Regions from separate parts of the Siminovitchia sp. FSL W7-1587 genome, predicted to be linked through region 2. Evidence: riboswitches for the same ligand, from Rfam matches in the RefSeq annotation. Region 2 holds a riboswitch; each other region holds the start of a gene.

The links. A riboswitch is a leader RNA that binds a small molecule or an ion and turns the genes downstream of it on or off. The one in region 2 is predicted to bind S-adenosylmethionine.
Region 1: linked by a shared signal. The riboswitch ahead of NST31_RS13485 (MetQ/NlpA family ABC transporter substrate-binding protein) and the one ahead of NST31_RS07325 (YezD family protein) in region 2 are both predicted to bind S-adenosylmethionine.
Region 3: linked by a shared signal. The riboswitch ahead of NST31_RS19370 (acyl-CoA dehydrogenase family protein) and the one ahead of NST31_RS07325 (YezD family protein) in region 2 are both predicted to bind S-adenosylmethionine.

The regions. Positions count from the first base shown of each region.
Region 1 covers NZ_CP150169.1:2,875,443-2,883,472, forward strand. Annotated here, with positions in the region: gene NST31_RS13475 (CoA transferase) at 193-1,383, opposite strand; gene NST31_RS13480 (enoyl-CoA hydratase/isomerase family protein) at 1,391-2,182, opposite strand; gene NST31_RS13485 (MetQ/NlpA family ABC transporter substrate-binding protein) at 2,215-3,027, opposite strand; SAM riboswitch class I at 3,132-3,242, opposite strand; gene NST31_RS13490 (M20 peptidase aminoacylase family protein) at 3,395-4,534, shown strand; gene NST31_RS13495 (GNAT family N-acetyltransferase) at 4,531-5,361, shown strand; gene menC (o-succinylbenzoate synthase) at 5,498-6,640, opposite strand; gene NST31_RS13505 (C45 family peptidase) at 6,720-7,784, opposite strand.
Region 2 covers NZ_CP150169.1:1,572,266-1,580,295, forward strand. Annotated here, with positions in the region: gene NST31_RS07290 (AEC family transporter) at 1-156, shown strand, start outside; gene NST31_RS07295 (nucleoside recognition domain-containing protein) at 1,145-2,545, opposite strand; gene NST31_RS07300 (FeoB small GTPase domain-containing protein) at 2,508-3,251, opposite strand; gene NST31_RS07305 (FeoA family protein) at 3,229-3,495, opposite strand; gene NST31_RS07310 (type II CAAX endopeptidase family protein) at 3,743-4,486, shown strand; gene NST31_RS07315 (YdiK family protein) at 4,483-4,677, shown strand; gene ssuE (NADPH-dependent FMN reductase) at 4,915-5,463, opposite strand; gene NST31_RS07325 (YezD family protein) at 5,841-6,023, opposite strand; SAM riboswitch class I at 6,095-6,200, opposite strand; gene tatC (twin-arginine translocase subunit TatC) at 6,358-7,101, opposite strand; gene NST31_RS07335 (twin-arginine translocase TatA/TatE family subunit) at 7,117-7,296, opposite strand; gene NST31_RS07340 (redox-sensing transcriptional repressor Rex) at 7,364-8,026, opposite strand.
Region 3 covers NZ_CP150169.1:4,133,753-4,141,782, forward strand. Annotated here, with positions in the region: gene NST31_RS19345 (MarR family transcriptional regulator) at 1-295, shown strand, start outside; gene NST31_RS19350 (DUF3147 family protein) at 296-637, shown strand; gene NST31_RS19355 (dipeptidase) at 687-2,093, opposite strand; gene NST31_RS19360 (hypothetical protein) at 2,244-2,612, shown strand; gene NST31_RS19365 (hypothetical protein) at 2,756-3,007, shown strand; SAM riboswitch class I at 3,416-3,524, shown strand; gene NST31_RS19370 (acyl-CoA dehydrogenase family protein) at 3,692-4,885, shown strand; gene NST31_RS19375 (LLM class flavin-dependent oxidoreductase) at 4,882-6,267, shown strand; gene NST31_RS19380 (aminoglycoside 6-adenylyltransferase) at 6,734-7,615, shown strand.

The DNA.
Region 1 (8,030 bases), 1.3 Mb from region 2:
TTCAACTAACATTCAGTAGGAGATGGAAGAAAACTCCTACTGAATGAAGTTTCACTTTATGGTTCGTTTTTTACTCGGCTGATTTTGTTGTGGCCCAGACTCTTTTTCGTGATTTCTAGGAAACGTTTAGGCCGGATATTGATGATTAAACTCGTGCTTTGCAAAAGTATGGCATACCCCAAATTTTTTTAACTAATTCAAAACACTTTCTTGCTTTAGTCTCTTATAGTCTCCACTGGAATAACCTGTTTCCAATAAGACCTCCTCATTATGCTGTCCAAGAAGGGGAGCAGGTTTTGTCAGTTCTCCGGGTGTTTCTGAAAATTTGGCAGGAAAGCCCAATGTTTTGACCGCCCCGGCAGCCGGATGTACATATTCCAGTATCATTTCCCGTTCTAGAATATGGGGGTCACTCAAGGTCTGATTGTAAGTATAAATCGGACCGCAAGGAATTCCGTGTTGTTCTAAAAGCTCCAGCCAATACACGGAATCGCGCTTTGATAATGTTTCTTCAATATCTTTTTCAAGTTCTTTGAGATGAAGCGTGCGCAGGCTGTTTGTCAAATAACGCGGATCTTCCATCCAATTTGGCCGATCGACGACATGCAAACAAAATGTTTCCCATAACTTTTGATTGGCGGCCCCGATTAAAATGAAGCCATCCTTTGTTTTAAAGCCTTGATAGGGTGCGGCGGCACGGTGGGCTGTTCCGGTTTTTCCCGCTACTTGTCCGCTGCCAAAATAAGCTGCTGCTTCCCATACCGTCCAGGCAAGCCCCGAGTCAACAAGAGACACATCAATATACTGCCCTTTTCCGGTTTTCAACCGGTAAATGTAGGATGTCAAAATGGATTGAATGGCTGTTTGGGCGGCAGCCAAGTCGTGAATGGCAATTCCGACTTTGACTGGCTTTCCGCCTTGTTCGCCTGTCATTTCCATGAGACCGGACAATCCTTGCGCCATAATATCGAACCCGCCTTTATTTCGATAAGGACCGGTTTGGCCATATCCCGATATGGAGCAATATATGAGCGCGGGATTTAATTCTTTTAAGGTGTCGTAGTCGATCCCGAGCTTCTTCGCTACCCCCGGGCGAAAGTTTTCTACGAAAACATCTGCTTTTTTGACTAATTCATATAAAATGTCTCGGCCTTCTTCCTTTTTGACGTTCAGGCACATGCCGCGTTTATTGCGATTGACCATCATATACATATGGCTTTCATTGTTGTGAAACGGTCCCATGGCCCGCGTATCATCGCCATTTGGATATTTTTCGATTTTAATGACATCTGCTCCCATATCGCCGAGCACCATCGTGCAGTATGGTCCGGCCAATACTTGTGACAGATCAATCACTTTCATGCCTTGTAATGCTTGATTCATGTCGTTTTCACCTGTTTCTAACTCTGTTAAAGTTCGGACGGCGCTTCTCTAAAAACGCCTGAATGCCTTCCTCGTAATCTTCGGAGCTGAACGAATCGAGAATGGATTTTGCCAATTCTTCATCTTCATCGGTGGCTCCGTCTATGATCTTGTGGATCACCTGTTTTATTCCTGAATTGGCCACCAAAGATTTTTCGGAAATGTTACGAGCAAACTGGATGCATTGTTCCTCCAGTTCGTCAGAAGCATACACATAATCGATCAAACCGATGTCGCGCGCTTCTTCCGCCCCGATTAATTTTGCCGTATAAAGCAATTCTTTTGTCTTAGTTACCCCAATTAGATTCATAAGCCGCTTCGTGCTTTTTACATTATAGATAATCCCGATATTGGCGGCTGTAATGCCGAATGTTCCGTCAGCAGATGAAAAGCGGAAATCGCATGAATTGGCCAGTTCCAGTCCACCGCCAATCGCAAGCCTTTGTATAAGGGCGATCGTTGGCCGGGAAAATCGGTACAACTTTTCAATCGCTTCTAGCGCGGCTTTATTATAGGCTTTTGCTTTTTCGGCCTGGTAGCGGACATCAAGAAATTCGGTAATGTCCGCTCCGGCGGAGAAGGCTGTTTTATCAACGCCGCGGACGATTAAAACTCTAATGGCGGGGTCCTTTTCCAGTTCATCCAAAATAGAAGACAGCTTGCGAAACATCTTGAGCGTAATGGCGTTTTTTTTCTCAGGGCGATTCAAAACGAGAATGGCAATATCTTTATTTCTTTCTACGTATAAAGGATTTGTCATTTGAAACCTCCGGTTGATTAATCGTTTCACTCTTACTCCCAGCTTACGATGATAGAGCCGCGGAACTCTTCTTCGATGAATGTTTTCACCTCATCAGATTGGTAAGCTTTCACAAGCTTTTTCACTACAGCGTCATCTTTATTTTCGTCCCTTACAGCAATGACATTTGTATAGGGCGAGTCCGTTGATTCCAGAAGGATGGCGTCTTCTTTTGGGTAAAGGCCGGCGTCGATGGCAAAGTTTGTATTGATCGCTGCCGCGTCGACCTCGCTGAGCTGCTTGGGAATTTGTGCGGCATCAAGCTCGATAAATTCAAGGTTTTTCGGGTTTTCTTTTATGTCTTTCAGTGATGCTGTCTCTTTCGCATCATTAGCCAGTTGAATGTGGCCGGCTTTTTCCAAAATAAACAGCGCCCGGGAACCGTTTGTCGGATCGTTGGGTAGTCCAAACTTGGCTCCCTTTGGAAGGTCATCAATACTTTGATAGTCTTCCGAATAAACCCCCATTGGATTTAAAATCGTTTTGCCTACAGATACCAAATCGGTATCGTGGTCTTTATTAAACTGATCCAAGAAGGGCTGGTGCTGATAGCTGTTCGCATCCAGTTCACCGTCAGCCAATGTTTTGTTTGGCAGGATATAATCAGAAAAAATCTTTAACTCAATGTCCAATCCGTCTTTTTTCGCCACTTCTTTAACCTTTTCCATAATTTGCTCATGGGGGCCGGCTGTAGCGCCCACAATAAGCTTTTCTTCTTCCGTCTTTGTTCCCGTCGCATTGTTTCCACATCCGGAAACAATAACAGCCAATAGTAATCCTAGTAACAATATTCTAATGTTTTTCATTTTCTTCCCCCCAGTTTTTTGGGGAATATCAAGAAACAAAAAAGCCTCTCTTCTTAAAAAAAAGAAAGAGAGGCTTAGTCATATACTCATCATAACTGGTTCCTCTCTTATCTTTCAAAACACATTCATGTTTTGCAGGATTTAGCACCTTTCTATTTTTAATAGATGGTTGCCGAGCTTCATTGGGCCAGTCCCTCAGCTACTCTTGATAAGAGAACGCTATTTCATTTACTTGTATTTCCCTATTATTTAAGAATGTAAAGCATGGGATAGATAATGTCAAGTTCATTTTTGGAAGTGGGCGAATATGGTACATTGTCAAAAGGCAGTGGTATAATGGACACATCAATATGCGGGAGAGAATGTAATGAAGAAATACATTGAGGCTTTAAAACCAACGGTTTACTCGTTGTTTGACCATTTTCACAACCATCCGGAGGTAAGCTGGAAAGAATATAAAACGACTGAATATATCCGGGATTTTTTAGTCAAAGAAGGATTTGCCGTTCAAACATTTGATGATGGCACTTGCACCGGTCTTGTAGCTGAAGTTGGAGCAGGAGAGCGGTGCGTTGCTTTGCGTACGGATATAGATGCTTTATGGCAGGAAGTCAATGGAAAATTTCAAGCAAATCATTCATGTGGTCACGATGCCCATATGACGATGGCAATTGGAACGATGTTGTTGCTCAAAAAAGTGGGATTTCCCGAAAATGCCAAGCTGAAATTTATTTTTCAACCGGCAGAAGAAAAAGGAACAGGCGCTTTAAAAATGTTGGAGAAAAAAGTGCTCGATGATGTAGATTATTTATATGGTGTTCATTTGCGACCTATCCAGGAACTGGAAGATGGTTATGCGGCACCTGCGATCCTTCATGGCGCCGGGATGTTTTTATCAGGTGAGATCAAAGGGGACGATGTTCATGCAGCAAGGCCCCATCTAGGAGCGAATTCCATTGAAATTGGCGCATCCATCGTGCAGCAAATCCAAGGCATTCATCTTGACCCGATGGTTCCCTATTCGGCAAAAATGACCAAATTCCAGGCAGGCGGCGCAGCGAGTAATATTATCCCTGGCAACGCATCCTTCAGTTTGGATGTAAGAGCGCAGACAAATGAAGTACTTGAGCAATTGGCCACAAAAATTGAACATATCGTCGCATCACTTGAAAAGCTTCACAACGTTAACATTCAGTTGGAGACGAAAGCGCATATCGCGGCTGCGAAAGCGAATCATGATGCCATTCGTATGATGAGAAAGGCGATTGTTGCAGCACTCGGAGAGGACAGATTGGAAGAGCCCATTGTTACATCCGGAGGGGAAGATTTTCACTTTTACACATTAAAAAAGCCACAGCTTAAAGGAACCATGCTAGGGCTCGGGTGCGGGCTTGCACCTGGTCTTCATCATCCGGAAATGACGTTTAATCGTGAGGCCATGCTTTCAGGTATAGAAGTTTTAGCTTACGCGATATTGAAGACATTGGAGGGAGGATTCAAGCATTGAGTTCGGAAGTACTCATTAAAACACTACAAAGTGTGGAGGAAATGGCTCTTGTAAAAGAATTGGAAGAATTGGTATGGAAGTGGGATGCCATTCCTGTTCACCAAACGGTTACGGCCATAAGAAATGGGGGCCTCATCGTAGGTGCCTTTCATGACGAGAAACTTGTTGGTTTCAGCTACAGTTTTCCGGGATTCTTGAATGGAAAGGTTTATTTATGCTCTCATGCGCTTGGCATCCATCCTGATTATCGGGTAAAAGGGATCGGCTATCAGTTGAAAGAAAGGCAGAAGTCTGAAGCAAGAAAGTTGGGCTATGACATGCTCACATGGACTTATGATCCGCTTGAAAGCCGAAACGCCTATTTGAATTTGACCAAACTTCGCTCAGTCTGCAATACTTATATCGTCAATTCATATGGCGAGGGGAAAGACGAGCTGAACAATGGCTTGCCGACAGACCGATTCAAAGTAGAGTGGTGGATCAATAGTGATCACGTAGAAAAGCCGTCTTCTTTTAAAGTAGATAAGAGTAACGCTTTTCAGGTGCCGTATCAGGAAGGTGAGGGAGGTTTACCGCGACTGGGAAATTTGGACCTTCCTTTTTCCGCCGAACAAATAGTAGTTCCCGTGCCTGCATTTTTCCAACAAATGAAAAAAGAAGACATGGGGCTCGCCATAGATTGGCGAATGAAGACAAGATCGATCTTCCGACAGCTTTTTAATGCTGGATACACGGCTGTGTCACTCATTCGCCATGAAGATGCGCCAGTTCATCACTACCTGCTTGTGAAAAGGTCTGAGCTGCAATTGGATGAAAAAGCAAATTAGTTAAACCGATTGCGGGGGTGAGAAAGTCCTCGACAGCCTCATTCGGCTTTTGATTGTGCCCAGTTTTCTGGAACGAAGAGGAGCCCTATAAAAAAGCTTGTAGAGAAAGAAGCGATTTTCTCTGCAAGCTCTTTTTTTACGGTATTGGGTGTGCCGTTTCAGCTGTTGAAATCCGTTCTTTATGGATGGTAACCCGATCCAATTTTTCACGGTCGACAGCAAAGCCGATCCCGGGACCAGTTTGCACTTGAATAATCCCGTGGTCCATCGTTACTTCCGGCTGGATGATGTCCTCAGTCCAATAATGGGAAGATGGCGCCGTATCTCCCGGAATCGTAAAGTTCGAGAGGGATGTCAAGGCGATATTGTGTGCCCTGCCAATCCCCGTTTCAAGCATGCCGCCGCACCAGACGGGAACACCGTTGTCTTTGCAAAGGTCATGGAGCCGCACCGACTCGCCAATTCCTCCTACGCGTCCAATTTTAATATTGATAATCCGGCAACTCCCCAACTGTAGTGCTTTTCTCGCATCTTCCAGGCTGTGGATGCTTTCATCGAGGCAGACAGGGGTTTGCAATTGTTCCTGAAGGGTGGCATGGTCGATAATGTCGTCATGGGCAAGCGGCTGCTCGATCATCATGAGATTGTATTGATCAAGTTTCTTCAAATGATTAATGTCATTTAATGTATAAGCAGAGTTGGCATCCGCCATGAGTGGAATATCCGGAAACTCTTTGCGTACGGCATCTATATAATCAAGGTCGGCGCCTGGAGCAATTTTCACTTTTATTTTCCTGAAGCCTTCATCCACATATTCAGCGACTTTTTCAACGAGTTTTACAGGCGAGCTTTGTATGCCGATGCTTTTGCCCACTTCAATCTCTGTTTTTGTGCCGCCGATCAATTCGGATAAAGCGATGTTGTTTTTCTTGGCAAATGCGTCCCAGATCGCGGTCTCAATCGCCGATTTGGCAATTTGATTTCTTCTGACAAAAGTCAGCATATCATGCACTTCAAGCGGATGTTGAATCGTTTTGTGCATCACTTTCGGAATGAGAAAATCTTTTAACATATATGTGGCTGTATACGTTGTTTCCTCATTATAATACGGCTCATCACTCGTAACCGTTTCGCCCCAGCCGGATACACCTGATTCGTCGACCGCTTCTACAAGGCACACATGTTTTTCCAATGCGGTGCCAAAGCTTGTCGTAAAAGGCGCAATCAATTTCATTTTAATCGTATGAAGAACAACCTCTGTCAATATGACGGGTTTCATTGTGACTCCCCCTTTGATTATTCGTAAATAAAGCATACGCTACTATCATCGCATTTTCAATTGACCCCGCAGGGCATTTTTATCTTCTAAACCAATCTGCATGTTCATCCATATGAACAAACGGGATGTCTGTATCCACTTCGCCTGTGATTCGTTCCATGGAAATGTCTTTTCCCGCGAGCCAAGCGCCAAAATCCAAGACAGTGGGAAATTGATCACCGCCAAGCGCAAACCAGACTTTCAATTCATTTGGAAAATAAGCGGCCGTATGAATCGTCCCTGCCCAGCTTGCATATAAATCGGAAAATATGCCTTTATCCGTGTCATTAAGCAGATGAAAGGCTTCTCGCGCTTCGCTCAAATGGGCCTGGTGTTCTTCCAAGATGGCAAGCCTTCTCTTTGAGTCGACGAGATGCCCCCGGTTTTCATGTTGTAATAGTTCAAAATGATTCGTACATATGCGTGATTCCCGAACTTTTACTTCACGTGGTGTCGCTTCTGCGATGAATGTTCGGCCACTGCGATCATGCATAATGTAACTAAAAGAATGCCGGTGGGGAATTTCTTTTAAAAGAGCCACGGCCTCCTCTACATGTGCACACGTTTCCAAAACAGTCCTGTTGATCATGCTGCAAATGAATCCGTCACCAGGTTTCTTCCGATTCATGAAATTATACCCCATAACCAATCCTTTTTCGTTCATCCCATCGGAGCGGCCCGTTATTCTTTGGCTTGGCCCGGCCGTTGCATATCCATGATCGGAAGGATGGAAAAATACAAACCGCCCTTCATATGTTTTCGGGTGGTAATCGTAATTACGTATAAAATAATCATTTCCCGTCAAAATTGAGCAACCGGAGCGGGGAATTTCCAGGCGGTAACCACCAAATTCCGTCAATACTTTTTCAATCGGCCACTGAAGCGCTTCTTGAAAACCAAGAAGCTCCTCCCAAATCGCGGGAGCAAACGAAGCGATCGCCTGTTTTGCTTCCGCGGCATTTATCTGAAATCTGGGTCTGCGGACTTTCCATTGATTCTCCCGATTTATAAGTGTAAGCGAGTCCTTTAAAAGCTGGCCTTGCATTTTGCCAAAATCGTAGTGCGTTCCGCGAAACGGGATGATGTCGCTATAAATAGTTTTCAAGGTATGCAACCTTCCTTTCCATTCTATACGGTTCATTTTATGGAAAGGAGGAAAGGAAAACAAATGGGAAGTCTTTAAGATAAAGTCAATGGTAAGTGAATGATAACAAGCGTTTTTACTTTTTCGATTAAAAAACCTTATCAGCAAAGTATTTTGACAGCGGGGAAGCAATCCTCGTATCTATTCTGGGTTCGCGCTTTGAGAATATTGGGGAAGAGAGAGAAGACGAAGAAACCTCGTTAAAAG
Region 2 (8,030 bases):
CTTATTTTGCAATCGGCGATGCCCGCTGCGGCGAATACGACTATGTTTGCGATTCAATTTGATACCGAGCCGGATCTCGTGTCATTTACCACTTTGGCTACTACGCTCATTAGTTTATTTACGATCCCTATTGTTTTGTTTCTGATCGGAGCTTAAGCAAGACAAGCCATTACAGATTTTTTTCAATAAAAAACTGTCTGTGGTTATACAGGAGGTTGCCTCGTTCCACTTACATATGGAACTATGAATTTTTTCACTGCTACAAATGTTATAAACCGGCGCGTAAAAAAATTAAGTATTCGGATTAGTGTATGGAAACCATTGAAAATGAAAGGAGCAGAGTGTAAATAACAAGCATTATTTTCAATACATTTATTAATAGTTGGGAAAAAAATGATCTTAATGGAAATGATTGCAGATGATTTATACGATCTTACAAAGCTATATAAGCAATTTTGGAACGAGGAATCTTGATAATTTATATATCGCATTATTCCAAAAGTTATTGCATATCAAATTTGCTAAGAGGACGAACCTTAATGAAGAGCGACGCTGTCTTTTTAAGTTATGTAAAGTAGGCATCTAAGACAAATTAACAAGCATGGGGGCTGAATTATGAGCGGATCTGATCTTTACACATTGGTGACACACGTCCGGTTGGTTGGTGCACGATTACGAAAACAAACCGTGTACCTATACGCAAAAAAGAAAAAAAGCTGGGACAAAACTTTATAAAAATGAATAAACCTCATGAATCTTATTTAAAAACCTTGGTTTCACGCGGCTTTATTTTCACGATTTATACTAAAATCAATTCGTTTTCAACTTATGTTCCAGCCCAAATATCTTCGAGGATCCGCCACCACGAGGAAAAACAGTGTTTGTTCTTTATCAATATTGGATCTCTATTTAAAGAAGAGCCCTTTGGTTGGATGATAGCTACGGAATGGACAACTACGCCAAATGTGCCTCTTTTAGAATACCTCACATATAAAATACTTTGATTAAAAACACGTAATTTGACAAAGCCCACTAACCAGTGTTTTCCGGTTTAATACCGAATCACACTGGTTGCATGGTCTTTTTTTCAATCTGTCTATTTGACAAGGGTATATCTGCTTCCGGAGCTTTCTTTCGGATATTTTTACACCCAGCCGAATCCTCTTACTACCTGGGCAACGATAAATGTGACAATAATCGCAATCGCTGTTGGTAATGCAAAGGCAACAAATGTCCACTTCTTGCTATTCGTTTCTTTGTAAATATTAAATAATGTCGTCCCGCACGGATAATGAAGCAATGAAAACAGCATCATATTCAAAGCGGTTAACCACGTCCAGCCATGGTCTACAAAGATTGATTTGATCGCGGTTAATTCTTCTACTTCTGTCATGGCACCTGTTGATAAGTAACCCATCAATAAAATCGGCAATACGACTTCATTCGCCGGAAGTCCAAAAATAAAGGCCATCAGAATAAATCCGTCCAATCCCAATAATTGGGCAAAGGGGTCCAGAAAGTTGACGAAGTACATTAATAAGCTCGTATCCCCGATATAGATATTGGCAGCCACCCACGTCATCACACCGGCGGGAGCCGCTATAATGACCGCTCTTTTTAACACGAACCATGATTTATCTAGCGTGGCGCGAATAATCGTTTCCCAAAACCGCGGACGACGATAAGCAGGAAGCTCCAATGTATAATGAGTCGGGACTCCTTTCAGGGCGGTTTTGGATAAAGCCCATGAAACAAATAGTGTGACGACGATTCCAAATAACACCATTCCCATGACGATCCCGGCCGTCACCAATGTTCCCATTGTACCGGAATAGCCTACCGCCATAAATAAAGAAGCTAATAAGATCAGCGTTGGCCATCTGCCATTACACGGAACAAAGTTATTCGTCAAAATCGCAAGCATTCTTTCCCGTGGCGACTCGATGATTCTTGTAGACATTATGGCAGCCGCGTTACAGCCGAAACCCATCGCCATTGTTAACGCCTGTTTCCCATGGGCACCTGCCCTTTTAAAGAGCCGATCCATATTAAAAGCCACTCGGGGTAAATACCCGTAGTTTTCCAACAGGGCAAACATGGGGAAAAAGATCGCCATCGGAGGAAGCATGACACTGACCACCCACGCCGTACCTCGATAAAGCCCTAAAACAAGGATGCCATGGAGCCATTCAGGCGCATGAATCCATGTGAAAAAAGCCGTTATATACTGCTCCAACCAATTGAACGTATTGGCCAACATGGTAGAAGGGACATTTGCCCCGGCAATCGTGATATAAAAGACGACTCCCAACATCGCAAGCATAATGGGAAATCCCCAAACCTTCGATGTGAAAATTTTGTCGAGCTTTTCTGTTTGCCGCAATTTTTCCGGGGCTTTATAAGCAATTGTTTTTTCACAAATGGCATTTGAGGTTTGGTAAATATTAGTAACAATCTCATCACGAATATCTTCCGTTGATAGCGACTGTGCCAAATGTAATAATTCATTATAGTTGTTGGGTTTTGGCTGGATATGAGTGCTCATGTGTCAATCCGTCACCCCGTTCTTTCTCTATCTTTTTAGAATAAGCAGTGATAAATGATTCATCCCCATCAAGCAACCGCAAGGCGAGCCAGCGGGCGGGAAGCTCTTTGCCAAACACTCTTTGCACATGGGGAATCAATGTTTCCACCTTCTTTTCAATCTCTGGTGAATACTGTATTTGATACGGAGAAGTGGAAATCTTTCCTGAGATCATCCTGTCGATCGTATCTAATAACTGATTGATGCCCACTTTGTTACGAGCAGAAATTTTGATGACAGGAACACCGAGTTTTTTCATTAATGCTTTCTCATTGATATAAATCCCTTTTTTCTTTGCTTCATCAATTAAGTTAATGCAGACAATCACTTTATCTGTCATTTCCATGACTTGCAACGCCAAATTCAAATTCCGCTCAATCGAGGTGGCATCAAGCACAACAATCGTCAAATCCGGCCGCTCGAAGACAATAAAATCTCTTGCGACTTCTTCGTCCGCCGAGTTGGAAAAAAGGGAATACGTACCAGGGAGATCAATGATTGTGTAATCTACCCCCTTATAGGAAAACTGCCCTTCCGCATGGATAACGGTTTTTCCCGGCCAATTGCCAGTATGCTGTTTTAGTCCTGTCAATGTATTAAATAAAGTACTTTTTCCAACATTCGGATTGCCTGCCAACGCAATTTTAACTGGTTGCTGATGATTCATTTGCTACTAACTCCCCATATATTTTTGAACTTTCTTCCCTTCGCAGGGCAATAGTCGTATGGCTGACACGAAAGGCAATCGGATCGCCGAGCGGGCTTTTTTGCAGCACAATCACCTCTGCCGAAGGGACAAACCCTAAATCCAATAACCTTCTCCTCATCGTGCCCGTTACGAGTAACTTCTTTATTTTGATGCAATCCCCAATGTTGGCTTCATTAAGAGCAATCAACTCATGACCTTTCATCTCCTTTACCTCCCTCATATAAGTTGGGTTGTCTTTACAATGTTTCCCCCGACCAACATTTCTTTAATTTATATTTTATGCACACTAGTTGCCTATGTCAAACTTTTTCGCCAGAATGAAAAAAATGGGCACAGGATATTTTTAGGGCAGGGGAAGGAAAACATAAACGCGCTGTTTGAAACAATCGTCCATTAAGAGTAAAATAGAAATTATCGTTCGATATATATGAAGGAGATTTACTATTTTCATGAAGAAATCATATCTTTTGATTGTCCTCACTTTTATCGTTATGCAGTTGTCCTCTTATATTGGAGTACCGCTCTTTTTCCAAATAGGTACGAAGGTGCTTCATATTGATCCGGAGCAAATGAAAGTGAATGCGGTTGGTTATTGGATTCTGTTCTCTTTTAGTGTTGGACTTGCCCTTGTTCTTTTTCTTTTGAGAAAAAATGAGAAGTATACAAAAATAGAGAAGGACCAGCCGCTCCCCGTCGGACAATCTTTTACTTGGGCAATTATCGGTATTTTTATGGCCTTCTTTGCCCAGATTTCCGCAGGTTTGGTAGAGAAGGCGATTGGCATCAACCCGGGATCAGAGAATACACAGCAAATTTTACAATTGATCGAGTTATTTCCGGCAATCGTCATCATCAGTTCCATTATTGGGCCCATTTTAGAAGAGATCGTATTTCGAAAAGTCATATTCGGAAGCTTGTACGACCGCTTCCCTTTCTGGGTAGCCGCTTTACTGAGTTCCGTCATTTTTGCACTGGCCCATTTCGAGCCTGTTCACATTATTTTATATGCTACCATGGGATTCGTATTTGCCTTTTTATACGTTATGACGAAAAGAATTATCGTTCCTATCATCGCACATGTCTCGATGAACACGATCGTTGTCATACTTCAGTTATTCCTTGTCGATAAGCTGGAGAAATATATAGAAAAAACAGCACAATTTGTATGGTGGATAGGAGGGTTCTTTTCATGAGGTCACCATTATTTTCAGGTACTTTATATATCGTCTTGGGGTTTGTTTTTACATTTTTTGCTGTCCAGCAAGTGGATAAGAACGGCTTTGGTTTTATGGTTTATTTGCTGATAATTTTAGCCACACTGGATTTTGGAGCGGGGCTGCGTCTCATTATGCTCCACTTTCGGTTAAAAAAGGATCAGAAATAGGATGTATATAGTAACAAAGCCTGCTAGTACAGCGCTGGCCGCATAGTGTTGCCTTTTGCTGAAATGCAGTGCTGGAACTTCCTGCCTACAGGTTACGCCAAAGCCTCTTGATCAGTTTGTATGAGGACTTCCTGGATAAAAAAACAACATCTATTTAAAAAAACAGAGACATCGGTTTTTCGAAGTGCCCCTGCCATCGACAGCGAGCATTTCATTACCAAATGTCTCTTTTCTGTTTTATAAAGAAGACGCAAGACGCTTATTTTTCTTTACTATTTCGATAAATTCATAAAGCTGTTTTTTCGTACGTAAAAGGCTTTCTTCATCAATGATTGGGTTTTTCTGTTCCCTGTTAATTTGGCTATCGAGAAAATAAAGTCCTTGAAGACTTTTTCCTTTTAAAGAAGCAATGAGCGGTTTCAATGAGAATTCAATCGCCAATAAATGGCCCGGGCTGCCCCCGGTCATGAGCGGCAATACCGGAATATTTTTAAACACATCTTGAGGCAAAAGATCGAACAATGTTTTTAAAACTCCCGAATAAGCCGCTTTATAAACCGGTGATCCGACAATCACCCCCGCTGTCTCTTGAATATCAAGTGACACTTTTTGAATGGCAGGGCTATGAACATTTCCGTAAACCAAGTCCTCCGGCGGAATATCTTTTACTGAAACATGTTTTATTGAAAAATGTTCCCTCTCCAGCAATCTGCCTAGATAATCCAGAATCTTGCCAGATCTGGAAAATTCAGATGGACTTCCTGAAATAATGACAATATCACTCATTTTATTTTCCTCCCTTTAAGTGAAAACGATTTTAATTAACTGTATGAGCATGTTCTTCTCAACCCAAACGGATTAAACTTGCTACATTTTTTCTAATTGGCCACCTGTTTTATATCCAACAAATCTCATGTATCATTCACCAACCAATCAAATCCCTTCCATGAATGATTTTTCTTCCTTTACAGACGTATGGAGCGCAAAATCCCAAAACTCTTAGTTCTTCCACATCCTTTTTATGAAAGAACTGAGGAGTCACCCCTTCTTCTCTTCATTTGCTATTTTCTCGCTACCATTTTAGGCAACGGTACAAAAAAAGCACCCTCCCAATGCATGATCATGGAGAAGATGCCTTTAGTTGTCTAATCGGCAGCCTGTTTTCATTTGTTTGCTTTCATCATCGGGACTTTCCTTTGTTTCCTTTGCATGTTGTAACGCTTTTTTTCAGTCGTATCAATTTGGGTGATTTCTCCATCGTGCACTGTAATGACCAATGAACCATATTCCATCTTTTTCAATGCCGAAACAATGTCTTCAATCGCATTTTCCTCCACTTTTGCCATCTTCATCCCCCCATTAAAAAAACCTCTTCTACAAAATAAGAAGAGGTTTGCTTTAAACGTCATTTGTTCTCTTCTTATCTTTCAAGCTTACAAACAGCCTGCTGGAATTGGCACAGTACCTGACGGTCTGTTGCCGAGGCTTCAAAGGGCCAGTCCCTCCACCTCTCTGGATAAGAAATTACCTATTATTCAGTTGAAACGTCATTTATAAACGTATTTATATACTATCCCACTATAAATTATCTGTCAAGGATGAATTTTTCATCTTATAGCATTAACCTACTTGTTTTATGGGCTATAGATTAAAAAAGCACCGGAAATATAGGATGCTTTTTTAATCTTCATCACTCTCTGCTGCGGAAGCCTGCGCTTTTTTATAACCCACCTTTGAAATCCAGATGCTGATCTCATACAAAATGAGTAATGGAACGGTCACCATCATATGCGAGATTAAATCCGGAGGCGTAATGAACGCTGCTATAACCAGCAAAATAAAGTACGCATATTTTCTGATCTGTACCAAAAACATCGGCGTAACGATGCCCAACCTTGTTAAAAACAAAATGACGACCGGAAGCTGAAACAAAACTCCAAACGGTACGGTTATCTGAAAAAGAAATTGAAAATATTCATTAATGCCAATTGTTGTCTGTATCTCCATATTGCTCGATAACCCAAGCATGAACCGTATCACAAATGGAAACAAAATAAAATAAGAAAAAAGGACACCTGCTAAAAATAAAAAAACTGAAACCGGTATATAGCTGAGCGTTGCCTTCCGTTCCTTTTCCAAAAGACCCGGACTGATAAAGGCCCAGAGCTGATACAAAATAACGGGGGATGTTAAAATAAACGCCAGAACAAACGTCATTTGCAGAAACACTTTAAACGGATCCGTCACACGGAACGCATTCATCGTAATGTCCTGGGCAGCGCTTGCATGCTGAATCAGCTTAATAAGAGGCTGTGATATAAAAAAGCTGGCAATGACAGCCAACACAAAGAAAACGACTATAATGACCAGCCGTTTTCGCAATTCCTCTATATGATCGATGATCGACATATTGTTTTGACTCATGATTTGTTCATCCTATCACTTATCGCTGTCTTTTTTCGTCTCTTTTTCATCATCGTCTGCCAAACCTTTCGTCGCGTTCTTAAATTCACGCAACGTGTTGCCCGCAGCCTTACCAAGTTCCGGCAACTTCTTTGGTCCGAAGATCAATATAGCAACAAGTGCGATTACAAGTAAACTGCCTACACCTGCACTCACTGCGGCCACCTCCTATCTATAGTTTTATTTTAATGGAAACCCGTCCAATTAGCCATTGAAAAATCATTTATGGTTGTGAATTTTCCGTGTCATCGAGAGGATAATGTTTCAAAAAGTAAACGAGCGACTGCAGCTCCACCGCTAGATCGATATGATGAACACGGATCGACTCCGGCACATTCAGCCTTGCAGGGGTAAAATTCAGTATTCCCTTTACACCGGTATGTTTAATCCGGTCAGTGATGGCTTGGGCGGCACTTGCCGGCACAGTTAAAATAATGACGGCCACTTCCTCTTTGCTCAATCTTTCTTCAAGTTCGGACAAAGCATAAATCGGTACATTGCTGATCTTTTTCCCAATTTTGTTTTTGTCGACATCGAAAGCCATTTCAATTTTTGTATTGTTGTTTTTTAAGAAATTATAATTTAAAAAAGCTGTGCCTAAATTTCCTACACCAATTAAAGCGACTTTCGTCACCTCATCTTGGTCAAGTGTCTTGCGAAAAAATGACAGCAAGTAATTTACATTATACCCATATCCTTTTTTTCCAAGCGCGCCAAAATAAGAAAAGTCCCGCCGAATGGTAGCGGAATCCACTTTCACCGCTTCACTTAATTCGGCCGAAGATACGCGCTGTTTTCCTGATGCATGTAAATTTTTCAAAAACCTGTAGTATAGCGGAAGCCTCTTTGCAGTTGCCTGTGGTATTTTTAACGTTTCCCCGTTCATATTC
Region 3 (8,030 bases), 2.0 Mb from region 2:
GCAGAAAAAGCAATCCGTCATGATTCGTGATATTGCCGAGTATTTATCGATATCACATAATACAGCTTCTGAACATGTCAAAAAATTAGTAAGCAATGGCTGGTTGTATAAAGAGAGAGCGGAGCAAGATCAGCGAAAGGTATACATACATTTAACAGATCGCGGTTCTTCCATATTAAAAAAGAATACAGAATTGGATGAGGTAAAACTTCAGGCTGCGCTAAGCCGCTTATCCGTCTTTGAAAGAAAAAAGGTGGTTGAAGCATTTCGGATATTAAGCGAGGTCTCAAAATAAATGTTTTTCGTGATAAAAATAATCAGTTCGGCAGTTATTATCGGCATTGTAACAGAGCTGGCTAGACGATTCCCGTTATACGGCGGAATGCTTGCTGCCCTTCCCTTAATCAGTCTGTTAAGTATCATTTGGTTGAAAATCGAAGGGGAGTCTCTTCAGGGCATTTCCAAGTTTACTCTTGGGGTTCTAGCAGGTTTTCCGGCGACAATTATAATGTTATGCGTGGTATTTGGTCTCTTAAAGCAGTCCCTTCATTTAGGTATAGCAATTGGGGTGGGAATGATTGCTTGGGCGCTATGTTTAATCGTTCAAGATTTTATTGTAAAAGGGTTTATTTCATAAGCTTTTTAAAAAAGAACAGGATGGCGTAAATCACCCTGTTCTTTGACTTTTAATCATTTATATAAAAGATCCTTGTTTCCCTTGTGACTTTGCCAGCCTTGTTTGCTGCTTCAAAGGTCACAACGTGGAATCTTTCTTTCAAAGCCTCATGTAGCTGCAGTGACATGGTAGAATGTTGCCGATCAAAAACAGGTTTGTAAGGAATACCGTCAACAATAACGCGAAAGCTGCTTTCATCTGCTTTGGCCCCTTTTTCTGCTGTCACTTTTGCAGAAAGAAGCGGTGTTCTCTCCTGGATGATTTCACCCATTTCGTATTCTGGTGTAATGGTAAGCCCTCTCCCAACTTTTGCGGGGTCATGATCGGCAGTTTTTTCTACTACCTTTAACACACGAAGCATATTTTTGCCAAGAATTTTTTCTATGTCTTGCTTCGTATAACCTCTTTTTACTAATTCCTCTGTTAGCTTTGGCAGTTGGGATGAATCTTGGAGGTCTTCCGGCAGAGAAGCACCGTCAAAATCAGATCCAAGACCGACATGATCCACTCCGATTACATTCACGACATGATCAATATGATCAACGATATCTTTTACATAAGCCTGCGAATTGTTGGTCAAAAATACCGGATAAAATACGATATTAATGACTCCGCCATTTTTTTTCAACGCCCGTAATTGATGATCCGAAAGGTTCCGCTGGTGATCTTTTAATGCTTTCACACCCGAATGAGAGGCGATTATAGGCGCTTTGGAAACTTTGATGACATCCCAGAAAGTACTTTCAGCCATATGGGAAACATCAATCAACATCCCTAAGCGGTTCATTTCCCGGGCAACGTCCGACCCGAGTTCTGTTAGTCCTCCTTCGGAGGGCGTTTTGTCCGGATCATTGTATTCCCTGTTGGCTCCTTCACCCAAATCATTGGAATAATTCCATGTAAATCCGATCGCTTTGATACCCAAATCATCATATTGACGCAAAAGTTCGATCGCATTATTCTTATCCATGGAATAAGCGCCCTCTATCGTTGGGACGGCTGCGATGTTGTTATCGCGAACCGCTTTCATGATTTCTTTATACGTTGAAGAAATTTGAAATGTGTCCGGATTGTTTTTCTCCGTCCAATACAATGCATTGATCAGGGCGAGCGTTCTGCTGATACTGCGAGGAGTGTTATTGTAATAGCCGGATGTATATGCCGCAAAAAATGGAACATGGAGGCCTCCTGTCTGAAGCTTTGGTATATCTACCTCAAAAGGTGTATTCTGTCCAATATTCACGCTCGGAAGCCATGTTTCCGGGTCGATGACCTTACTCATTGTATCGCTATGGCCATCAGTAATGATAGAATCAAAATGAATATCGTGCGGTGAATCGGACTTCGCCAAAGCTACGGGAGCCTGAAAGAGGACAAGAAGAACTGTTGCTACGAGGTAAAGCAGCTTTTTTTTCAAAATAAACCCTCCTTTTAAGAATTATTCTACTATTCTAAAATATATATGGGAATAGGACGAAGGATTGGTTTTAGAGCGCCAAAAAAGCCTGGCGGGTCAAAAGGAACCTTTCTAATGATTATTCGTAGAAATAGATAAAGATTCGAAAGGGTGATTGCTTTGCTATGTGGATGTGATCATGGAAAAACAACTGAATTAAAAATAGAAGGAGATATAGGCGCAGATCCGGTATGGTGCCATCATTGTGGGATGAATTTGGAGTTAACAAAGATCCCGATTTCGCAAGAATTGGCCGGGCAACTGTCGGATTGGTGCGCCACTTATGGAGAATGGATTGACTGGGAGAAGGACCGTTTGAAGTGTAATGGTATCGAGCTTGAGGAAGCGCATAATCGAAAAGGGGCTTTATTAACAGAAAAAGTGAAACAGGAAGTCGGTAATGAGTATGTAGTCATATTTTCACCATCAACAAGTGCGCAGCTGTACAAAAGTATCATGGGCGGGCAGCGTGAAACATAAATGGTCGTGAACGATGCTTGAAAGCATAGCCGGCCACGGCTTCCGAATCAGGTTGTCCAGGTGTCATTGCATACATTTTATTCAAATAGTTTCAATAAGTTTATGAAGAATGGATCAGATGAAAATAACGGGGTTTTGAGGAATTGAAAAGAAAGATTCACCGATCGGAAAAAGTGCTTATAACGGGATCGGGTTTCATATTACTTTTTATGATATTTCATGACTGGTTGCCACTCGGGCCACTCAATGATGTTCAAGCAGTTGCCGCGACTCGTTCTACTGGAGAGTTGGTGATCATTACTTTATTCTGGACAGCCCAAATTATGCTGCTTATGGGAATCATATTATGTTTCATCGGCAAAACATATCCTTTTTCTGGGCCAAGTTATGGCTGATGATCCAGCGATCGCTGATCATGGCGGGGGTTCTCCTAGATTGGTGGATTCCTTATTTTTTTGGAATAGGTTCGGCAGATAGAGTAGAAAGCTATCAAGTCATGTTTGGTGAGACACATACTTTTTTGCCTGTTATGAATGGATCGTTCCTAATACCATCCATGTACTTTTTCACTCGACTTTGCTGATTTGTCTTATTTTGACTGTGTAAATCAGCTTTACCAATCAGAATAAATCGGCCATTCAAGCCGCACGCTACATACACAAGCAATAAGCCTTCAGTGCTGGTCCATCCTGTTATTTTGTTCGCGATTGTCAGACCAATGAGGATAGATGTTATTCTTCATTTCAAAAAGTGTTGACTATTTTTGAAATATTGATTATACTCTACACAAGTTAATAATTATTTTCTTATCGAGAGAGATGGAGGGACTGACCCGATGATATCTCAGCAACCAGCAATACGATTGCCCGGTGCTAATTTCAGAAGAATACGGAAGTATTCTAAAGATGAGAATGGATGGAAAAACATGCCCTTCTCTCATCTTTTTTGAGGAAGGGCTTTTTCAATTGAAAAATAGGATTTGGCCTACTAGTCAACTAGCGGCTCTCACTTTAAGGATTCCCTTAGTGAGAGCTTTTTTAATGGGCTAAACCAATATGTAGGAAAAGGGGATAGTTGGTATGGCACTTCATGTTCAAAAGAAAGAAACATATGGCGCAATTAGAGAACAATTAAGTGAAATCATTGATCGTGTTATTCGACCAAATGCTGATCGTCTCGATCGGGAAGGGGCTTTTCCGCTTGAAAATTTAAAAGTGCTGGGCCAAGAGGGTTGGAGCAGTATTTTTCTTCCAAAAGAGCTGGGCGGATTGGAGCTTGATTATGAGGCATTTGGCCTCATTGTTCAAGAAATTGCACAAGCATGTCCATCTACCGCGCTCGTCTATACGATGAACGTTGGAGCGGCCGCTATTATTTATCATTATGGCAACGAAGATCAATGGCATCGTTGGTTGAAGCCATTGCGTAAAGGAAAGTTCGGGACGATTGCCAATAGTGAAAGGGCATCAGGCGGCCAATACTGGCTCAGTCATAGCAGGGCCGAATGTAAGGGGGATGGGTATCTGCTGAATGCGGAAAAATCTTTTGTCACCAGCAGTGGTTATGCTGATTTTTATGTGTTGCTAACGAGGTCTCCTCATGCGGAAGTGTCTTATGACCTTTGTTACTTTATTGTGGATGCGAAACAGGACGGAATTGAAGCGGGTGTGTGGGATGCGCTTGGTGTGCGTGGAAATCATAGTTCTCCCGTTCGTTTTGATCAAATTTTTGTGCATAAACGTGACCGAATCGGTGAAGAAGGCACTGGAAAAACAATAGTCGAGAATAGCCATGTCTATTTATTTGGTTTGGGTGCTGCTTGGGTGGGCACAGCCATTGGCATTTTTCATGAGGCTGCTGCGCATGCGAAAAAATCTTCGGCAAAATATCAAACGATAAGAAATCAGCTTGCCTCGGCAAAGATATTGATCAACAGTTTATCCGCTTGGCAAAAGGATATTGCCGCCCGATTGAATGAATGGATTCAATTAGGCGCACCTCTTCCGAATGAATTACGGACACTGTTGTATCAGTTTAAAGTCCATGCTTCCGAGACGGCCAATCAAGTTGCGCAAATCTCCATGGATGTAGCCGGCGGATTTGGATATAAAAAAGGAACGTTGGAACGTCTATACCGGGATTCGCGTGCGGGCATTGTGATGGGCCCTTCTAACAATCTGGCAAAAGAATTAATCGGCAAGCAAATTGTCGGAGTGGAAACATCCCTTTGGCCTGAATATAACAATCAACAGCAAGGAGAGCGTAGAAAATGACCAGTAAAAAAATGTTATTAAATGCTTTTGTCATGAATTGCCCGGGAAATCAGTCTCCTGGATTGTGGCGGCATCCAGATGATCAATCCCATCGTTATACTGATTTGGAACAGTGGATAGAGTTGGCGAAAACGTTGGAAAAAGCCAAATTTGATGCTGTTTTTATAGCGGATGTGCTCGGTCACTATGATGTCTACGAAGGAACCAGGGATGCGGCGCTTCGGCAAGCCGTGCAATCACCCATCAATGACCCGCTTTTGATTATACCGGCCATGGCATCTGTCACAGAATATCTTGGATTTGGCGTAACCGCTTCGGTGACACATGAGAACCCGTATCCATTTGCCCGCCGGATGTCGACTTTGGATCATTTGACAAAAGGAAGAGTCGGCTGGAATATTGTCACTTCTTATTTGAAGAGTGCTTCATTGAACATTGGCTTGAAGAAACAGATTAAACATGATGAACGCTATGATATTGCCGAGGAATATTTGGAAGTATGTTACAAGTTATGGGAAGGCAGTTGGGAAGATGGTGCTGTTGTAAGGGATAGGGAAAGAAAAATGTTTGTCGATCCAGCCAAGGTTCATGATATTGATCATGATGGCCGTTACTTTCATATACCCGGCGCCCATTTATGTGAACCGTCACCACAGCGAACTCCCGTCATTTATCAGGCAGGCTTATCTCCGAGAGGAAGTGCCTTCGCCGCCAAGCATGCGGAAGGAGTATATATATCAGCTCCCGTCATTTCGATCGCCAAAAAATATGTTAATACGATTCGGAAGCAAGCGGAGCATTATGGAAGAAAAGGTGATGAAATCAAAATATTCAGCTTGTTTACGCCCATTGTTGGCAAAACACAAGTGGAAGCGGAAGCTAAATACAAAGATTATAAAAGTCACATTAGCCGGGAGGGGGCATTGAGTTTATTCAGCGGCTGGACCGGTATAGATCTTTCACAATACGATCCCGACGAACACCTGCAATTCATTGAAAATGACGCAATGCGTTCCAGGGTGGAGATTTTTACGAAAGCGGATCCTGATAAGCAATGGACTATAAATGAAATTGCTGAATTTGTAGGTATTGGCGGAATTGGTCCCGTTGTTGCAGGAACACCGGAAACGATTGCCGATGAGATGGAAAAGTGGGTAAATGAGGCTGGTGTGGATGGCTTTAATATCACATACACCGTCATGCCTGGTTCTTTCGAGGAATTTTCAGAGCTTGTTATACCTGTGTTGCAAGAGCGAGGATTGGTAAAAAAAGAATACGAACAGAAAACATTGCGCGGCCATTTATTTGGCTTTGACCAGTTGGCAAATCATCATCCGGGAAAACAATACTCATGGAAACACTTGTCCACACATCGCTCTTAAGAAAGTTGACTGGACGACTGGAGCCTCTTATGAAAACGAGTAAGAGGCTTTTTCTATTGTGACTTTATTCAATGATGAAGAGGCGGCAAATTGAATGAAACAATAAAGCATATATTTCATGTTTTTTTCTCGCATCATATAGTTGGGGAAAAACAAGAAATCAATATAGGAGCAACTGCTGTAGATTTCAAATAAATTTTACTGTTTAAAAAAGTTGCGCCGATTTGAAAAAGTTACTCATAGATAAAAAAGAAGGGGTTTCGGCTTACCTTATGGAACTAACAGGATAGCAGAGTGAATCTGCGAATAAATGTGGAAATGGTGATGAAAAAAAGCTGGCTCCAAATAGGGAGGAAGGTTAGATAAAAAAATGTTAAATAAATGATAATTTGGTTTATATCATCCACGAGCCCTCCATTTTGAATTTTCCATGTAAAGCCAACTATATATATCCGAGGGAAATGAAATGAGAAATGAACAAGAAATGATGGGGCTTATCATAAACATCGCCAAAGAAGATGAACGTATTCGGGCCGTCTATATGAACGGTTCAAGAACAAATCCGAATGTGCCAAAGGATATTTTCCAGGATTACGATGTTGTTTATGTTGTGACAGAAACAGTATCTTTTGTAAAAGATAAGACATGGGTAAATGCTTTTGGGGATTTAATCATGATGCAAGAACCTGACAAAAATGATTTCGGCGAGGAAATAGATTTTGATTTTACGAGCTCTTACGGATTTTTAATGCTCTTTACAGATGGAAATCGCATAGATCTCCGCATCCAAACAAAAGAAGTTGTATTTGAAGAGTATGGAAAAGATAAGCTCACTCTTCCCTTAATGGATAAAGATCATCTTTTACCGGCAATCCCTTATCCCACTGATATAGATTACCATGTCAAAAAGCCATCCCAAAGTGAATACGATAGTTATACAAACAATTTTTGGTGGTGTTTACAAAACGTTGCAAAAGGAATTTGGCGTGATGAGCTTCCGTATGCAAAGCATATGTTTGAATATACGATAAGAGAATCTTTGGATAAAATGGTTACTTGGTGGATTGGGACACAAGAAGATTTTCAAGTTTCAACAGGTAAATTTGGTACATATTTTAAAATATACCTTCCAGAATCATATTGGGAAATGTACCAAAAAACGTATGCTGATTCTGAATATACAAATATGTGGGAATCAATATTTGTTACTTGTGAATTGTTTAGAATCTTATCTAAAGATGTCGCTAAACACTTTCAATTCACTTATCCAATGAATGATGATAGAAACATGATTCAATATCTTAAACATGTTAGAGATTTACCTTCTGACGCAAAAGAAATATTTTAAGAAAACGGACGCACCCTGTTAATTATGGGGTGCTTACTCAATGAACGGGCGCTTACCATATCTCATGATCCGATTTTTGAGTGCTTGCTCAATATTGAATCGGCGCTTTGTCGACAAGGATGTCAAAAATGCTCACACTTTTTTATAAAGTGAAACATCATTCAGTAGGGCTTTTACTGAATGTTAGTTGAGCGAATCGGGCATGTAGGTGCCGTTTTCTCCCACTTAGACCTTTTGTATTCACTCAAGATTTTGAAGTGGTGTATATGCACCTTACATGCGGGATAAATAAGTAAATGTGTTACAATCATTAGAGCAGAATTGAACAATCTTGTCCTATTTCTCAAACAAGTTATTAGGAATTTGAATCAAACTTACTTCTAAAGCTACAGCTATAAGGAATTGATTTTTTGCG